Regions from separate parts of the Rheinheimera sp. NSM genome, predicted to be linked through region 3. Evidence: predicted binding sites of a transcription regulator. Region 3 holds the regulator's gene; each other region holds the start of a gene.
The links. Region 3 encodes sigma-54, which starts transcription at its own class of promoters, with help from an activator protein. Its sites were predicted from a motif close to TGGCANGNTNCNTGCTT; they were not measured.
Positions count from the first base shown of each region.

Region 1: flgB (flagellar basal body rod protein FlgB) is a predicted target of sigma-54. The motif match lies at 2,924-2,940, and genes of this name have one in related genera.
Region 2: ACTZWV_RS00380 (ChaB family protein) is a predicted target of sigma-54. The motif match lies at 2,010-2,026, and genes of this name have one in related genera.

Region 1 is NZ_JBQTCI010000008.1:6,764-12,682, reverse strand. It holds gene ACTZWV_RS17840 (flagellar basal body rod protein FlgF) at 1-187, opposite strand, end outside; gene flgE (flagellar hook protein FlgE) at 199-1,392, opposite strand; gene ACTZWV_RS17830 (flagellar hook assembly protein FlgD) at 1,405-2,076, opposite strand; gene flgC (flagellar basal body rod protein FlgC) at 2,089-2,505, opposite strand; gene flgB (flagellar basal body rod protein FlgB) at 2,508-2,876, opposite strand; gene flgA (flagellar basal body P-ring formation chaperone FlgA) at 3,048-3,737, shown strand; gene flgM (flagellar biosynthesis anti-sigma factor FlgM) at 3,802-4,095, shown strand; gene flgN (flagellar export chaperone FlgN) at 4,092-4,523, shown strand; gene ACTZWV_RS17800 (bactofilin family protein) at 4,560-5,009, shown strand; gene ACTZWV_RS17795 (diguanylate cyclase) at 5,034-5,919, shown strand, end outside.
Region 2 is NZ_JBQTCI010000001.1:84,617-90,535, forward strand. It holds gene gppA (guanosine-5'-triphosphate,3'-diphosphate diphosphatase) at 1-1,230, shown strand, start outside; gene ACTZWV_RS00375 (superoxide dismutase family protein) at 1,344-1,931, opposite strand; gene ACTZWV_RS00380 (ChaB family protein) at 2,066-2,293, shown strand; gene pip (prolyl aminopeptidase) at 2,315-3,223, shown strand; gene ACTZWV_RS00390 (TVP38/TMEM64 family protein) at 3,324-4,031, shown strand; gene ACTZWV_RS00395 (hypothetical protein) at 4,028-5,919, shown strand, end outside.
Region 3 is NZ_JBQTCI010000001.1:422,455-428,373, reverse strand. It holds gene lptC (LPS export ABC transporter periplasmic protein LptC) at 1-380, shown strand, start outside; gene lptA (lipopolysaccharide transport periplasmic protein LptA) at 370-858, shown strand; gene lptB (LPS export ABC transporter ATP-binding protein) at 855-1,577, shown strand; gene ACTZWV_RS01870 (RNA polymerase factor sigma-54) at 1,627-3,111, shown strand; gene hpf (ribosome hibernation promoting factor) at 3,137-3,424, shown strand; gene ptsN (PTS IIA-like nitrogen regulatory protein PtsN) at 3,432-3,905, shown strand; gene rapZ (RNase adapter RapZ) at 3,902-4,762, shown strand; gene ACTZWV_RS01850 (HPr family phosphocarrier protein) at 4,765-5,037, shown strand; gene ACTZWV_RS01845 (Na+/H+ antiporter subunit G) at 5,040-5,408, opposite strand; gene ACTZWV_RS01840 (K+/H+ antiporter subunit F) at 5,418-5,687, opposite strand; gene ACTZWV_RS01835 (Na+/H+ antiporter subunit E) at 5,681-5,919, opposite strand, start outside.

The DNA of each region.
Region 1 (5,919 bases), on a different contig from region 3:
AGACCGGCATTAACTGCGCCTGATAACGGGTGCGGAAACCGTCGCCGGTTATCATCATCGCCTGCGCTTGTTCAATATCGGCTTTAAAGCCCGGCGTATTAACGTTGGCCAGGTTGTTGGCACTAACCCGCAGCGCGGTTTGGTTTAACTCGGCGCCGGATACTGCGGTATAAATTAAGCGTTCCATAATGCTTTACCTTAGGTAGCGCTAAACAGAATTTGCATCATTTCATCAGCACTGCTGATGGTTTTAGCATTGGCCTGGTAGTTTTGCTGAAACGCCATTAAATCAACCAACTGCTCGCTGATATCAACGTTAGAGCCAACATAGGCACCGGATAACAGTGAGCCAAAGCTGCCGGCATCCGGCGTACCGTAAAGGGCGGCACCAGACTCATTGCTGGCATACCACACGGTTTTATTGCCGGTTTCCAGGCCATTCACGTTGGCAAAGTTAGCCAACACTACCTGGCCCTGCAATTTGGTTTCACCATTGGTAAAGGTGGCAAACACTTCGCCGGTTTCCGCTACAGCCACCCCGGCAAACTCACCGGCAGTAAAGCCGTCAGCATCATTTTTATAAATATTAAAACCGCTGCCAAACTGGGTGCTGTTAGTCAGGTTAATATCGAAGTTCATCACCGCTGCACCGGTAGCCGGGTTGTGCGTCAATGGCACTGCAGTAGCAGAAGTCAGCAGACCGTTAGCATCAAAGGTCATGGCAGACGGCGTACCCAAATCAACGCCATCAACAAAGTAATGCGCCTGCCAGGCATTAGGCCCGGTATGGACAAAATATTGGGTTAAGGTATGGCTGTTACCTAAAGAGTCGAAGATTTCACTCGATTGAGAGTAGTTATAACTGCTGCCAACAGCCGGGTCGAATGGATTAACCAGCGGATCTATCACATCGCTGGCTGAGCTTAAATTCAGCGAAAACTCCACTTCGGTTGAGGCTTCAGCCGGAATATTGGCTGCTTCAATTTTCAGGTCGGTTAAAATACCCGGCACCAGGTTGCCGTCGGCATCTATGCCGTAACCCTGCAGGTTATTACCGCTGGCGTTAATAATGTTCTGGTTTTTATCCAAACCAAACTGGCCGGCTTGGGTATAGGCAGTACGGCCGTTTTCTGATACGACAAAAAAGCCTTTGCCGGTAATGGCTAAATCCAATGCCGAACCGGTGTTGACCACACCGCCTTCACGGGTAAAGTTCTCTTTAATGTCGCTAACGTCGACACCACCACGCTGGCCGCCGTTATACACCGAGGCAAACTCTGCACTGCCGCTTTTAAAACCGGCGGTAGAGGAGTTAGCAATGTTATGGCTGGTTACTTCCAGTGCTTTTTGCGTGGTTTTTAACCCACTTAAACCGATATTAAACATAGACATAAGACTGATTCCTTAACTGTTGCCGCCAAAGGCCAGCTGATTGGTATCTAACAGAGCGTGGTTACCCAGGCCGTTGACTTGCAAAATAATGTCGTCTTTATTGCTACCCACTGACACCCGCTCTACTTCACCGCTAAGCAAGGTGGTTAACGGTTGTGGCTTGCCGTTTATATTGGCGTCGGCCTGCACGTAGTAACCGCCGGCATCCTGTTGCTCAAAGGCAAAGCGTAAGGTGCCGATGCCGGTAAACGGCAGCTCTTGCTGCTGCATCAGTTGGCCCTGGGCGTTGTACAGCCGCACGGTTACGCTTTGCGCTTCCACGCCCAGGTTAACCGCGCCTTTCACTTCTGCCGCTTGTTCCAGCAAGATAGTGTCTGCAGCCACATCTACCTGTTGGCCAATTAATGCGGTGGCTTGCAGCGCTTGTTGGCTGGCTTGCAGTTCAAGGTTTTTGCCGGAATCAATTTTCAGACTTTGCAGGCTCTCCACGTTGGCAAACTCGGCCAACTGGCTGACATACTGGGTGCCGTCCATCGGATCCAGCGGGTTTTGGTGGCTTATTTGCGCCACCAATAAGTCTAAAAACATGGTCGATAAACCTTCAGCGCCGGTGGCACCATTTTTGGCTACCGCGTTGTCGTTGGTTGTATTAGTACCGGCACCCAGGCCGCTGATTGCACTCACGCTCTCACTCCTTTACTGGCCAAGCCGCAGCACACTTTGCTGCATACTGGATACCCGGCCCATAACTTCTACCGACGTTTGGTAACTGCGTGAGGCTGACATCATGTCAGCCATCTCTTCGAGTACATTAACGTTGGAATAAAAAACATAACCATCTTGATTAGCCAGCGGATTATTTGGCTCAAAGCGCTGTTCAACCGGCTTGTTGGACGACGTAACGCCCAGCATCTGTACTTCGGCCGATAAACTTTGTTGCTCAGTGGTTTGCTTGTATAAAGCAGCAAACACCGGCTTTAATGCGCGATAGGCGGTGGCTTCGGTTGGCGCAGCAGTGTTGGCATTGGCCAGATTCGACGCTATGGTGTCCAGCCGCATTACTTGTGCCCGCATCGCGCTGCCGCTGACGTCGTAAATACTGTTAAATGACATCCTTACTCTCCTTTAATGGCTTTATGTAAGCCACTTACTTTCATATTCATAAAGGTCAGGCTGGTTTGAAAATCCATGCTGTTGGCGGCAAAATTGGCTTGCTCTATATTCAGTTCGGCTGTGTTGCCGTCTGCCGACGGTTGATACGGTGTGCGGTACATTAACTGATGGCCGCTTTCGGCCGCTGCATAGGGCCGCGCCTTGCCTTGCTCAACACCATAGGCCACATCCTGCATCACCTGCTTGTAGTCGATGTCACGGGCCTTAAAGCCCGGCGTATCGACATTGGCCAGATTGCCTGCAATAATTTCTGCTCTGTCCAGCCGTAGCTGCAACGAAAAAGGGTGTACACCGAGCGCTTTATCAAACATATTCCGGATGACCTCATAACACAGGTTGTCATTAGCTGCGGTTGCTATTACAAGCTCTGTGCCACAATTAAAAAGCGATATTTATTAATGATTTGCCATATAAACAGTCTGTTTTTCCGCCATAAAGCGGAAGCAACACTTCCGCAGCGGAAGCGCGGCACTTTCCCGGCCTTGCTGCTGCTTCCGCTGTTAGCCTGGTTAAGCACAGCGCCGCTTGCCGCCACCGGCATTGAGCAGCAATTGCAGCAGCATATTGAGCAGGAATTAGCGCAGTACCTGCTGCAGTTGGGGCTGCGCGCGCAGCAGCAAGATATTCAGCTAACGCTGCCAGGTGGCCTGGCCGATAATCACTGCGATAATTTGCAAATATCCAGACGGCAACAGCAGGAGCCGCCTTTGGGCCGGGTAAGTTACACCCTGAGTTGCGACAGCCCGCAGCGCTGGCAAAGCCGCGCCACCGCCAAAGTCGCCTTGTGGCTGGAGCTGGTGGTAGCCAGCCGCACGCTGGAGCGTGATGAAGTGCTGAACGACACTATGCTGACAACACAAAGCGTGGATATTGCCAGCCTGCGCCATGGCCTGGAGTTTGACAGCAGCGCGCTGTTTGGTATGACGGTAAAACGCCGTATTGATGCCGGCAGCCCGGTAAGCCGGCATTTGCTGCAGGCGGCCTGGCTGGTGCAAAAAGGCGCACAGGTAACACTGCAATTTCGCGGCGACGGCTTTGCTGTCAGCACCAAAGGGTTGGCGCTGAGCAATGGCCAACTGGGTGAAAAAATCAGTGTGCAAAACCTCAGCTCCGGCAAAGTGATTGATGCCATCGTCATAGCGGAAGATTTAGTTGAAACCGGACACAAATAAATTTAAGTCAGCGGGCATTACTGCCGCTTTAGATCAATAAGAGTAAGTTAGCGGAACTACAGCCATGCAAATTGAGCCCAAAAACACCCTGCAGGTAAACCCGGTTAACCGGCTGCAGAACGAGCAACAACCCACTGCGCAAACCACACCCACCGTGGTTAGCGCTAACAGCGATACGCCGGTAAGCCAGGTTAGTGCTTTTAGCCATGCCATGGCAGAGAGCTATCAGGCGTTGTCAGAGCACGACAGTGTCGATATGGCAAAAGTGCAGCAGTTAAAACTGGCCATTGCTAACGGCGAGCTGAAACTGGATGACGACGCCATTGTCAGTGCCATGCTGGAAATGCATAAACGATGAGCGCGCAGCTGCTGAAGCAATTTATCAGCAGCCTGCAACAGGACGTGCAGCGGCTGGATCAGCTGAGTCAGTTACTTGATCAGCAATACGAGCTGATGAGCCGGCGCAGCGCTGAGGCATTGCAGCAGTTGAATCAACAAACGCTGCAACTGATGGCGGCGCTGGAGCTAAACCATGCTGAACGTGACCAACTGTTGCAGCAGTTTGGTCTGCAGCATAACCGCGACGGCATGCACAGCTTAGTTAAACGGCTGCCGGCCAGTGTGCAACACGGTACACGGCAGTTGTTGCAAGAGCTGACACTAAAAGCACGGCTATGCCATGCCCAAAATGAAAAAAGCGGTAAACTGCTGGCATCACAGCGCCAGTTAATGCAAAAACTTACCGGGATGCACAGCCGTACCAGCTACCCCGCCATGCCGCTGTAAGCGCAGCGCCCGGTTAATTACAGGAAGCTCAAAGCCATGTTCTCTGCCAAAACAGACGGCGTAAAAGCCAGTCCGAAAAATGCTACGCTGATTTCTCAGGGTTGTGAGCTCGAAGGCGAGCTGATCCTCGATTGTCATATGCAAATTGATGGCCAGCTGTTGGGGCAAATCCGCTGCAGCCATTCTGTTACCGTAAGCCAACCCGGCCAGGTAAAGGGCAAAATTTACGCCGACCATATTATTATTAAAGGCCGCGCTGAAGGTGAGTTTTATGCCGACCGTGTCGAGATCCTGCAATCCGGTCTGGTCAGCGGTACCATTTACAGCGATAATCTCAGCATTGAGCAAGGCGGCCGCTTTATCGGCGAAATTCATGCTGCCGACAGCCAAAAAGAACTGCGGCTAAAGGATAAGGCTGCCGCTGTTGGCAACAACCGTGATGTAAAGGCGTTAAATGTCGCCACTGCAACAGGCGCTGCCGGCTAAACCCTTCCCGCTATTGAGGTTCAGGTGCATCTTTTTGTTTTATTGCCGCTATTGCTGCTGATTTTATTGCAATGGATGCTGCCTGAACTGATGCTCACGTTCAGCGCTGCCTTTCCGCTGTTAATCTACGCCATGTTATGCCTTACCGGCCTGCTCGCCAGCCTGATGCGGCAATGGAACTGGCTGTATACCCTCAGCTTATTAACCAGCCATTATTGGGTGGTACAAAGCGCACTGCAACAACCGCTGAGCAACGCCGACACCGCTGCTGTTGCCGTGGTACTGCCGCTGGCGTTTACGGCGGTAATGCTGTTACTGCAGCTGCAAAATAAACCCCAACTGCCTACTGCACGCGGCGTGATGTTACTGCTGCTTACCCTGCTGGCACCGGTTGCCATACTGCTGCTGCCACTGGCCGGCTTTTTGGCCAACTCCGGCTTACCGGCGGCATTTTTACAACCGGTAAGCACAAGCCTGTTATTCAGTTGGGGCCAGTTATGGTGGATAGCGGTGGTTGCAGCCTGCTGGCTTGGCCTGCTGAACTTTTACTCAGCCGGCAGCCAGCGCTGGGGCCAGTTTGCCGCCTGGCTGGCCATCATGCTGTTTTACCTGACGATACAACAACCACATATGTCCGGCTGGATGACGCTGGCCGCCTGCTTTGCTTTGTTGTTCAGCTTAGCCAGCCAAATGCTGCAACTGGCTTATATAGACGAGCTGACCCAACTGCCGCAGCGCCGCGCTTTGCTAAGCCATTTAAGCCGGCTGGGCCGCCGCAGTGCCGTGGTAATGCTGGATGTGGATCACTTTAAAAAGTTTAACGACACCTGGGGCCATGATGTCGGCGACCAGGTGTTAAAGCTGTTAGGCGCAGTGCTGGGCAGCGAGCGCGGCGTAAAAGCCTACCGTT
Region 2 (5,919 bases), 340 kb from region 3:
CTGCGGCTGGCGAAAAACGTTAAAACCTTTCTCAAAGAAGCCGAAGCCATACTGGGACAAAAAGTTACCGTGATAAGCGGTGAAGATGAAGCCCGTATTATTTATCTCGGTGTAGCCCATACCTCAAACAGTGACAGTAACCGGCTGGTGATCGATATTGGCGGCGCCAGTACTGAAGTAGTGATTGGCGCCGGTTTTACCCCCTTGCTGTTATCCAGCCTGAATATGGGCTGCGTAACCTATCTGGAAAAATACTTCAGCGATGATGAGCTGAGCGAAGACAATTTTAACCAGGCTATAGCAGCAGCAGAGCAGCATACTCAGTCTATTGCACAGCAATATCAGCACACCGGCTGGCAACTGGCGGTAGGTGCGTCCGGCACTGTGCAGGCGATGCAGGAAATTCTGGTAGCCCAGGGTAAAGACGAAGTAATTACGCTAAGCCGGCTGGAAGACATTATGCAGCAGGCGCTGGCGTGCGGCCGTATGGAGCAGCTGAACATTGTTGGCTTGGCCCAGGAGCGTAAGCAGGTGTTCCCGTCCGGGCTGGCGATTTTAATTGCCTTGTTCCGGCGCTTAAACATTAGCGGTATGACCTTGTCCGGTGGCGCGCTGCGCGAAGGTGTGCTGTACAGCATGCTGCCGCAACTGCAAAACAATGATGTGCGCAACCGTACAGTAAACAGCCTGATGGTGCGCTACTTTATTGACCAGCGCCACGCCGAGCGCGTAGCAGAAATGGCCTGTGAGCTGGCGGAACAATTGCAAAGCCGTTGGGATTTACACAGGTTTGAAGGCCACAGCATGCTGAAAAGCGGTGCTTTGCTGCATGAGCTGGGCTTGTTAATTGAATATAAAAATCATCACCATCATGGTGCTTACATTATTAACCACTCTGATTTACCCGGTTTTACCCGCGCTCAGCAGCAACTTGTGATGGCGTTGGTGCATAACCATCGTGCCGATATCAGCCGCGAGATTATTGCCCGCCAGACTATGACATCAGTACTGCTAACGGTGCGTTTAACGCGTATTTTGCGGCTGGCAGTGATTTTATCCATGCGCCGCCGGCACGAAGTGCTGCCGCAGGTGACTATCAGCAGCAAAGGCGAAGCGCTGCTGTTACAAATGCCGGTCGGCTGGCTGGAGCAGCATCCGTTGATGCGGGCTGAGCTGGAACAGGAAGTACAGTACCAACAACAAGCCGGCTGGGAACTGACGATAAAGTAACGCGGCGGCTGTGGAACGGGTAAATATTACCGCCGTGCTGTGTAATTTTTGCTCAGCAACCCGCTGCCACCGGGTAGTGAAAACGGGCTGTGCTGCATAACGCCGCTAGCGGTTTACTGCACCACACCACACGCAATTGGTGTACCGCTGTCGCCGGCCGGGTCTGTGCTGTAATCATCGGCGCCCTCGTGCACCACCAGCGCGCGGTTTTTTATATCATCTAAGGTGAGCTGTTTGGCGACAACGTCCTGCTGCAAAGCGTTATCTGTTATGCGTAGCCTGGGTAAATCACCAAGATGTCCATTCCCGTCCGGACCTGCATGCCGGTCAGTGTTGGCCGGATCGAAATGACTGCCGGCGCCTGCTGCAGCCTGACGCTTACCCTCTTTCATGGCTGGCTCACAACTGGGGTTTTCATGCAGATGAAAGCCATGCTCACCCTGCGCCAACCCTTGTAACGCGGGCTTGAACACCAATCCGCCCGGCATTTCAGCGATGGTAATGCTACCGGCACTGTCGCCTACACCGTCAGCGCTGACTTTGTTCATCTGCACAGTAATGCTGTTACCGCGCTGCTGAGCTGCCGGTTCAGGCGCAGCGGCCGGGGTGATTTCGCCCTTAGGTACGCCCGGCGGATTAGGTTGTGGCTCGCAGCCTGACAGCAAGCCGGCAGTGGCTATAGCCAATATATACAGTTTCATAATACCTCCTCCGTTTTAACTCAGTGAAACAACTGCTAAGCCAGTGCAAGTTCGGCGCCAGAACTGCCGCTGCCAAGATGGCATGAGCTTTGCGTTACATGTCTCTAACCAGGCTTTGCTGCAGGAGATTGCTGATGCCCTACGACAAATTAAGTGAACTGCCGGATTCGGTTAAAGACAATTTGCCCAAGCATGCGCAGGAGATTTATCAGGCGGCATTTAACAGCGCCTGGGATGAATACGATGAGCCGGCTAAGCGGCGTGGCGAACAGAGCCGGGAAGAAGTTGCGCATAAAGTGGCTTGGGCGGCGGTGAAAAACAGTTATAGCAAGAATGAATCTGGCAACTGGGTGAAAAAATGACAGGCCTGCCGGAGATTTCAGATGCCTTATCTTAACGTAGGCGAAGGCCATCAGCTGCATTATCAGCTTGCAGGTAATATCCGCAGCGCGGCTCCGCTGTTGTTTGTGCATGGCGGACCGGGGGCGGGCGTCAGCGAAGCCGATAAAGCACTGTTTGCAGGCCTGACACGACCAGTTATTTACTATGACCAGCGCGGTTGCGGTAACAGCCAATTTGAGCAACGCTTAGTGGCTAACACAACAGAGCAGTTGATTGAAGATATTGAAGCACTGCGCTGTGCTCTGGAGGTGCCCCAACTGATTTTAGTCGGCGGCAGTTGGGGTAGCACTTTAAGTTTGTTGTATGCCCTGCGCTATCCGCAGAATGTCGCATCAATGGTGCTGTGGGGCATTTTCCTGTGCCGACGGCAAGAACTGGATTGGTTCTATCAGCATGGTGCTAATCAGCTGTACCCGGAGGAGTATCAGAAGTTTGTCCGGCAGGTAGATCAGGCTGCTGATCCTGTTGCCGCATATTTTGAGCTGCTGTCAGCGGGGAGCGAAGAGCAGCAGAGGGCGGCCGCGGCCAGTTGGGTCAGATGGGAGGCAGTAAACTCATTTTTAAACGCTGATGAAGCTACGCTTGAGCGCTTCGCTCAGGCCGATTCCGGCGTGCCAATGGCGCTACTGGAAAGTTACTATTTTAAGCATCAGGGCTTTTTATCACCGGATTATATTCTGCGGCATTGTCCGCAATTGCAGACGATACCGGTGGACATTGTGCAAGGACGTTTTGACACCATTTGTCCTTGCAGTACCGCCTGGCAACTGGCGAAACGGTTGGCACAATGCCGGCTGTATATCTCGCCGCGGGCATCACACGCCGCTTCAGAATCAGAGAATTTTTCTGCTTTACGCGCGGTACTGAGCAAGCTTGAGCCCGTGACCTGAGCCAACCGGCCGCCACCAACAGAGGGTAAGCATAGTGACTTCTGCACAACACACTAAAAGCGCCGCCAGCAACGATAAACCACAGTTCAGGCGCAAATCTATGCTACTGAGCATGGCCGGCAGCCTGCTGTTTGTCGCCGTCTTGCTGGCGGTACTGGTGTATTTTGATGTGCACGAATACGTGTTGCAGTTACTGGAATGGTTTAAACAAATGGGGCCCTGGGCACCATTGCTGTTTATGCTGATAATGGCAGCTGTTGTAGTGTTACTGCTGCCCGGCGCCTTGTTTACGCTGGGGGCCGGTTTTGTATTTGGTGTTATACCAGGTTCTGTTTATGTGGTGTTGGGTACAACAGCAGGGGCAGGGGTAGCCTTTTTACTGGCCCGCTATTGTTTCGGCCAGCGCGCCAGAGAGTTTGTGCTGGCCCGGGCGAAGTTACGCCTGGTAAATGATGAGCTGACGCCAAATGGTTGGAAAATCGTGCTGTTAACCCGGTTGATCCCGTTCTTCCCCGGCAAACTTTCCAACTATTTTTTTGGCTTAACCCAGTTCTCGTTGCGCGGCTATCTGGCCGGTTCGCTACTGGGTTTTATTCCGTTCAGTGTGCACAACGTCTATCTTGGTTCTTTAATTGCTGATATCTCCAGTTTTGATCTGACCTCAGGTCAGCGCTCAGGGTGGGAATGGGGCTTATATGCCGGCGGCCTGATCGCAGCGGTGGCAATCATTGTCTATCTTAATCGTCTGGCCAGCCGGGCGCTGGCCCGGTACACCGGGCAAAACACCGATAAGGAGCCTGAGCAATGACATGGTTAAAATGGCTGCCCTGGCGCTATGTGGTGCGTTATGTCGCACACAAACATGGCTTTATTGACCCGATAGCGTTACTGGCACGGTTGCATAACTTTGCCCAGCCGTCAGAAGTGGGTGAACCGATCGAGCTGTTGCGCGCCGGAGTGGTGTTTCATGCCCGCGGCCTGATTAACAGCCGGGTAATCCAGCATAATTTGGACTGGGTATGGCCGTATTGGATTGAGCGGCAATTTGACCCTTACGACGCCTCATTTATTCCGCGGGCATTTTCCATTACCCATATTAATCTGACGCACCGCAACTGGACGGCGATTGGCTTACCGGACTGCGCGGAGTTACCGATAGTCGATCCCAGAGGCTTGCTAACGCCGTTTTTGGACGGCTGGTCGCTGGATGCGTGGATCATGCCGCAGCAGGGTGAGTGTCTGCTACCCTCCAGAGCACTGCAGTGCCAGCAGCAACAATGCGTGGCCGGTAATGTCAGCATCCGTACAGAAACCTCGCTGCAGGGTATGACACTGATAAGCCAGGCGTCGGTCGAGCTGGAAGACGGCATCGCGGTGTGCAAGCTACGATTACGGGCAAAGTCAGACCGCGAAGGTCATCTGATCCTGGCGCTGCGGCCGCAAAACCCGGAAGGGGTTAGCTTTATTCATCACGTAAAGCTCAATGCACAGCACACTGGTTGGCAGGTGGATGACAATAAAAGGGTGCAGTTCAGCCGTGCGGCCCAGCGGCATCATGTTTCTACCTATCACCGCGGCGATGTCTATATTCATCTGAACGATGCGCAGGACCAGACCGAAGGTGTATGTGATGTCGGTATGGTGACTGCGGCAGCACTGTTTGCACTGCCGGCTGATGAATGGCAGGAACTGGAGGTTTCGGTGCCGTTGCTGGCGGAGCGCAATGCACAGTTGCAAGCGGACGCCTGGCCGCAGGAGCAACAGAAAACCTGCAAGCTGATTTGCCCTGATAAGCACTATCAGTTTTTATATGAAGCCGCCATTACATCGCTCATTTTGCACTCACCGGAAGATGTTTATCCTGGTCCTTATACCTATAAACGTTTTTGGTTCCGTGATGCGGCTTTTATTATTCATGCTTTGCTCTGTGCCGGCCTGACTGAACGCGCCGAACGGGCACTGAATCAGTTTCCGCCGCGGCAGACGTTACTGGGTTATTTTCGCTCACAGGAAGGGGAGTGGGATGCCAACGGTGAAGTATTGTGGATCCTCAAACGCTATTTCGACATGACCGGCCGGCAACTGCCGGCAGACTGGCAAGGTCCGGTGCAGAGCGGTGCCCGTTGGATTATCCGTAAACGGCTGTCAGATAAGTTGGATGCGCCGCATGCCGGCTTGCTGCCGCCGGGCTTCAGCGCTGAGCACCTTGGCCCGAATGATTATTACTACTGGGATGATTTTTGGGGTGTCGCCGGTTTAGAAGCGGCTGCAGCCTTGTTCGGTGCCACAGATTTGCACCGGCAGCAGGAGTTTGCCGATGCTGCCGGCAGTTTTAGTACAGCGATAGATAACAGTCTGGCCCATTGTGCTGCGCGCTTAAAGCGGCCCGGTATGCCGGCTTCGCCCTACCGGCGGCTGGATGCCGGCGCTATTGGCTCGCTGGCAGCCGGTTATCCAACGCAGTTGTGGGCGCAGGACGATCCACGGCTGCTGGATACGGTGGAGTTTCTACTGCAGCGCTGCTTTGTTAAAGACGCTTTTTATCAGGACATGATCCATTCGGGCCTAAATGCCTATTTAACGCTGCATGTGGCACAGGTGTTGCTGCGGGCGCAGGACCCGCGCTATCTGACGCTGATGGACGCAGTAGCCGCGTTGGCGTCGCCCACCGGACAGTGGCCGGAGGCTATTCATCC
Region 3 (5,919 bases):
CTGTCAGCGCCGATCGGTTAGAGCATTTCGAATTGCTTGGCTTCACCCGATTCGAAAATCCGCTGTATACGCTATACAACGACGAGCATCAACCCGGTTGGACAGCCAGTAGCCGTCAGGCCATTTGGTTTAACCAGGACAGAATAATTCTGGAGCAACAGGTCAGTATTGTAAGCCTGATGCCGGACGAACTGATCGAACGCATAGACACAGAAACATTGGAAATGTTATTTCCGGACAATACCTTGCAAAACGATGCGCCGGTATTTATTCAGGGCAAAGGTTTCTATATTAACGGCAGTGGCCTGCGGGCTGATTTGACCAATGGCAGCTTACAGCTGTTACAACACCAGCAAACGGTATACCAAAATGACCAATAAAATAATTTCTGTTCTGTTGCTGCTAAGCAGCAGCGTGGTAGTGGCACAGCAGCCCGACTACAGCCAGCAAATTCAGATAGATGCTGATAACCTGGCGTCGTTAAAAGAAAACGTGCTGACCTATCGCAACAACGTGGTGGTTACTCAGGGCTCGTTACAAATGAAAGCCGATCAACTGGAAATTAATGCCAGCGCCGGTAAGGGCAAAGAGGTTTATATCGCTACCGGCAGCCCGGTTAGCTATTCGCAGCTCATGGCTGATGGCCAGCCGGTGACCGCCAAAGCCAACGAAATACGCTACGAACCCGCCAGCCGGATGCTGACGTTAACCGGCGATGCCGAACTGGCGCAAAGTGGTAGCGTAGTAAAGGCCTCGACAATAAGGTATAACGTAGAGAAGCAGGAGCTTAGTGCCGAAAGCAATGAATCCAAACGCGTTACCACCATCTTTACGCCAGAGGAAAAAAATAATCCATGAAGTTAGTTGCGTCCCATCTGGCCAAGAGTTACAAAGGCCGGCAGGTTGTTAAAGATGTCAGCCTGGAGGTGAATGCCGGGCAAATTGTCGGCTTACTTGGCCCTAACGGAGCCGGTAAAACCACTACTTTTTATATGATTGTTGGCTTGGTGCCCTCTGACAAAGGCACTATCAGCCTGAATGACAAAGATATTACCTTTGATCCGATCCATGCCAGAGCCAGGCAAGGCATTGGCTATCTGCCGCAGGAAAGCTCTATTTTCCGCAAACTTACCGTACATGACAACCTGCTGGCCATTTTGCAAACCCGCAAAGACTTAACACCGGCCAAACGCGAAGAAGTAGCAGACGATTTGCTGGAAGAATTCCATATCGGTCATATTAAGAACAGCCTGGGCATGAGCTTGTCCGGTGGCGAGCGCCGCCGCGTAGAAATAGCCAGAGCTCTGGCTGCCAACCCTGCATTTATTCTGCTGGACGAACCTTTTGCCGGCGTCGATCCAATTTCTGTACTTGATATCAAGAAAATTATTCAACATCTGTGTCAACGTGGTATCGGCGTGTTAATTACCGACCATAATGTGCGTGAAACACTGGATGTGTGTGAAACTGCTTATATTGTCAGCCATGGTGAGTTAATTGCGTCAGGCCCGCCACAGGAAGTACTGTCGAATCAAAAGGTACGTGATGTATACCTGGGTGAGCAATTCAGGCTATAGTTAGCAAAAAATAATACCAGCGTGTCATTCAGGAGAACGGTAGAAGTAGATGAAGCCCTCTTTGCAACTTCGCTTAGGACAGCAACTAACCATGACGCCGCAGTTACAACAGGCTATCCGCCTGTTACAACTGTCGACGATTGAGTTGCAGCAGGAAATTCAGGAAGCTCTTGATGCTAATCCGTTATTGGAAGCAGAAGACGAGCACGATAGCTTTGACACCGCCCCCAAAGAACCACAACAACAAGCTGACAACGGTACTGACGTCGACCATAACCCTGACGATAGCTACGAACCGGCAGAGCCGGACAGCAGCGAGTCGATGACCGAACAGAATATTCAGGAAGATCTACCGCTGGATAATAACTGGGATGATTTAGTCAGCGCCGCCCCGGTAAGTGCCGGCAACAACAGCGGCGATGAAGACCATGTTTATCAGGGTGAGACCAGCGAAAACCTGCAGGATTACTTACGTTGGCAAATGCAACTTACCCCCTTCTCTGACACTGACCGCGCCATCGCTGAAATCATCATTGAAGCCATCGACGAAAACGGCCTGTTAACCATCAGTTGTGAAGACATTCTCGAATCACTCGGCGTCGACGACATTGAAGCTGACGAAGTAGAAGCCGTGATTAAACGCATTCAATTATTTGACCCAGTCGGGGTTGGCGCCCGTTCGGTACAGGAATGCCTGTTGGTGCAACTACGTCAGTTTGATCCCGACACACCGTTTTTAGCCGAAGCCCGCAACATGATCAGCGAGCATACAGAATTTTTAGCTAATCGCGACTTTCGTTCTTTGATGCGAGTGACTAGACTCAAAGAGGATGAGTTAAAAGAAGTGATGCGGCTGATCCACAGCCTTAACCCAAGACCAGGTGCCGACGTTATCCGTGAAGAGCAGCAGTATGTTATTCCGGATGTCAGCGTGCAGAAAGTAAAGGGCCGCTGGCAGGTAGAACTTAACCCCGATGCCATGCCAAAGGTACGGATAAACCAGCAATATGCCGCTATGTCACGCACCGCAAAAAACAGTGCCGACAGCCAGTTTATCCGCTCACATTTGCAGGAAGCGAAATGGTTTTTGAAAAGCCTGGAAAGCCGTAATGAAACCTTGTTAAAGGTGGCGAACTGTATAGTGCAGCAGCAACAGGCTTTTTTTGAACACGGTGAGGAAGCCATGAAACCCATGGTGCTGAACGATGTAGCGGAGATGGTAGGCATGCACGAGTCCACCATTTCCCGTGTTACCACGCACAAGTATATGCATACACCACGAGGTATATTTGAACTTAAGTTCTTCTTTTCCAGTCATGTTAGTACGGAGAGCGGCGGTGAGTGTTCTTCCACTGCTATCCGGGCTTTTATTAAGAAATTAGTGGCGGCGGAGAACCCGGCCAAACCGCTGAGTGACAGCAAGATGGCTGACATTCTGCTGGAACAAGGTATTAACGTTGCGCGGCGCACCATTGCCAAGTATCGCGAGTCGTTGTTTATTCCGCCGTCAAATCAACGCAAGACCTTGCTGTAAATAAGCCTAAAGAAGGAATATGTCTATGCAAATCAATCTAACCGGTCGTCATGTTGAAATCACTTCAGCCTTAAAAGAATACGTAGACAACAAGTTCGCTAAACTGGAACGGCATTTTGATCATATAAACAATGTACATGTGATCCTAAACGTGGAAAAATTGAAGCAGATCGCCGAAGCCAAGCTGCACCTGAACGGTGGCGAAGTGTTTGCCGTATCTGAGAATGAGAACATGTATGCTGCAATTGACCAGCTGATAGACAAGTTAGATCGCCAGGTCATTAAGCATAAAGAGAAAATAGCCCGACACTGATTAGATGATGATGAATTTAACCTCTATGCTTGCCGAGAACTGCACTAAAAGTGCAGTTCTTTTTAACAGCAAAAAGCGCATTCTGGAATATATCGCTGAGCTGGCTCACCAGCAACTGCCGGATATGACAGAGTACAGTATCCTTGAAGCGCTGATGACACGTGAAAAGCTCGGCTCAACCGGCATAGGAGGTGGTATTGCTATACCACACGGCAAGCTAAAGTGTGTAACACAGCCAATGTTGGTGTTTGTCGTCAGTAAAGAAGCCATTCCGTTTGACGCCATCGACAACCAACCGGTAGATATCTTCTGCGCCATTTTAATCCCGGAAGATCAGTGCCAGGCACATCTGAGCACTCTGGCCGGCATAGCACGGCTACTCAGCCAAAAAGAGCTGACGAAAAAAATCCGCCATGCTGAAACTAACCAGCAGTTGTACCAGCTGTTAGTGGAGTACAGCGCTATGGAACCGGTAAAATGAAGCTGCTGGTAGTAAGTGGTCGCTCCGGCTCAGGCAAGTCTGTTGCACTGCGTGTGATGGAAGACCTTGGCTACTACTGTGTCGACAATATCCCGGTAAACCTGCTTCCTACCCTTGCTACCACAGTAATGGGCCAATATGAGCGTGTTGCCGTCAGTATTGACGTGCGCAACCTGCCACAGGACCCCGATGAACTGGCAGACATTTTATCTTACCTGCCACGTAAACTGGATTTAACCATCCTGTATCTGGATGCCGACCACGCCAGCCTGATTAAACGCTTTAGTGAAACGCGCCGGCTGCATCCGTTATCGCATCAGGCCATGTCGCTGGACGAAGCCATATCGCGTGAACAACAATTGCTGGATCCGATCTCCAGCCGTGCCGATTTGTATATCGACACCACTGATTTGAACGTGCACCAGTTAGCCGAACAATTGCGCGAGCGTATTCTCGGGCAAAAAACCGGTCGGCTGGTTATTCTGTTTGAATCTTTTGGCTTTAAATACGGCATTCCCAAAGACGCCGACTTTGTATTTGATGCACGCTTTTTGCCCAACCCGCACTGGGAACCGGATTTGAAGCCGCTGACCGGGCTGGATCAACCGGTAAAAGATTACCTGGCAGCACAGCCGGTAGTAGCGAAGTATATTTGGCAAATCAACAGTTTTATCAGCACCTGGCTACCGCACCTGGAGCGTAATAACCGCAGCTATCTGACCATTGCCATCGGCTGCACCGGCGGCCAGCACCGTTCTGTCTACATGGTTGAAAGCCTGGCCGAAAGCTATCGCAGTTCACGCGATGACGTACAACTGCGTCACCGCGAATTAGTCAGGCATCATAATAAGGCCTGAGCATGCCCAAATTCAGTGAAACTGTCACCATTGTTAATCCGTTGGGCTTGCACGCCAGAGCAGCCACTAAACTGGCCCAGCTGTGCCAGCAGTTTACAGCACGGATTGAGCTGATACAGGAAGATAAAACGGCCGATGCCAGCAGCGTATTAGCCTTATTGATGCTGGCCAGCAGCAAAGGCAAAACGCTGCAGGTGTGTGCTGAAGGGGAAGACGCTGAGCGGGCACTCAGCGCCGTGGTAGATCTGATCAAAAACGGCTTTGACGAAAGCTAACGCTAGGGTTTCGGTTGCCGGTCGTGTTGTTTTTGTTGTGCTGGATGAATATTCACTAAACCTGTGGTTTTCTGTATCGCTTTCAGCTTGTGATGCAACGCTGTTTTAATCAACATGTGCGCACTGATAGGTGCAGTGATTAGCAGAAAAATGGTGATCAACAATTCGTGCACACTGACATCACCGGAAACACTGAAAAAGAAAATAGAACCCAATAAAATACCGCCCATGCCTAAGGTAGTGGCCTTGGTCGGGCCATGTAACCGCATAAAGAAGTCCGGCATTCTGCTCAGACCAATAGAACCAATCAGCACAAAGCTACCGCCTAACAACAGAAAAAACGCTACCGCCCACTCCATCCAATGTTGCATCAGCTACTCCTATTCAATGATATCGCCGCGTAACAGAAACTTGCACACCGCCACTGTACTGACAAAGCCAAGCATTGCTATCAGCAAGGCAGCTTCGAAATACAGTGGAGAGCCCATCAGCAAACCATACAGGATAATCAGCGCTATGCTGTTAATGTACATAGTATCCAGCGCCAGTATGCGATCCGGCAGGCTGGGGCCTCGCAGTAAACGCCACAGGTTTAGCAATAAGGCAATACTGATCATCGCGAACACCAGCATAATAACGTTATCTAGCATTGGAAAATCTCCTTCAGTGGTGCCTCATAGCGCTGTTTAATCGAGGCAATCAGTTCCGCCTCATCGCCCAGGTTCAGCACATGAATCAGCAACCATCGCTGCGGCAACGGCTCACCCGGCACCAGTAATTCGGCACTTGGATAAATCTCTGCACTAACAGTACCCGGCGTCATTGACACCGTACTGGCCAGAATAGTGATGGGTAACTCGTGTTGCAGATCCAGTGGCACCC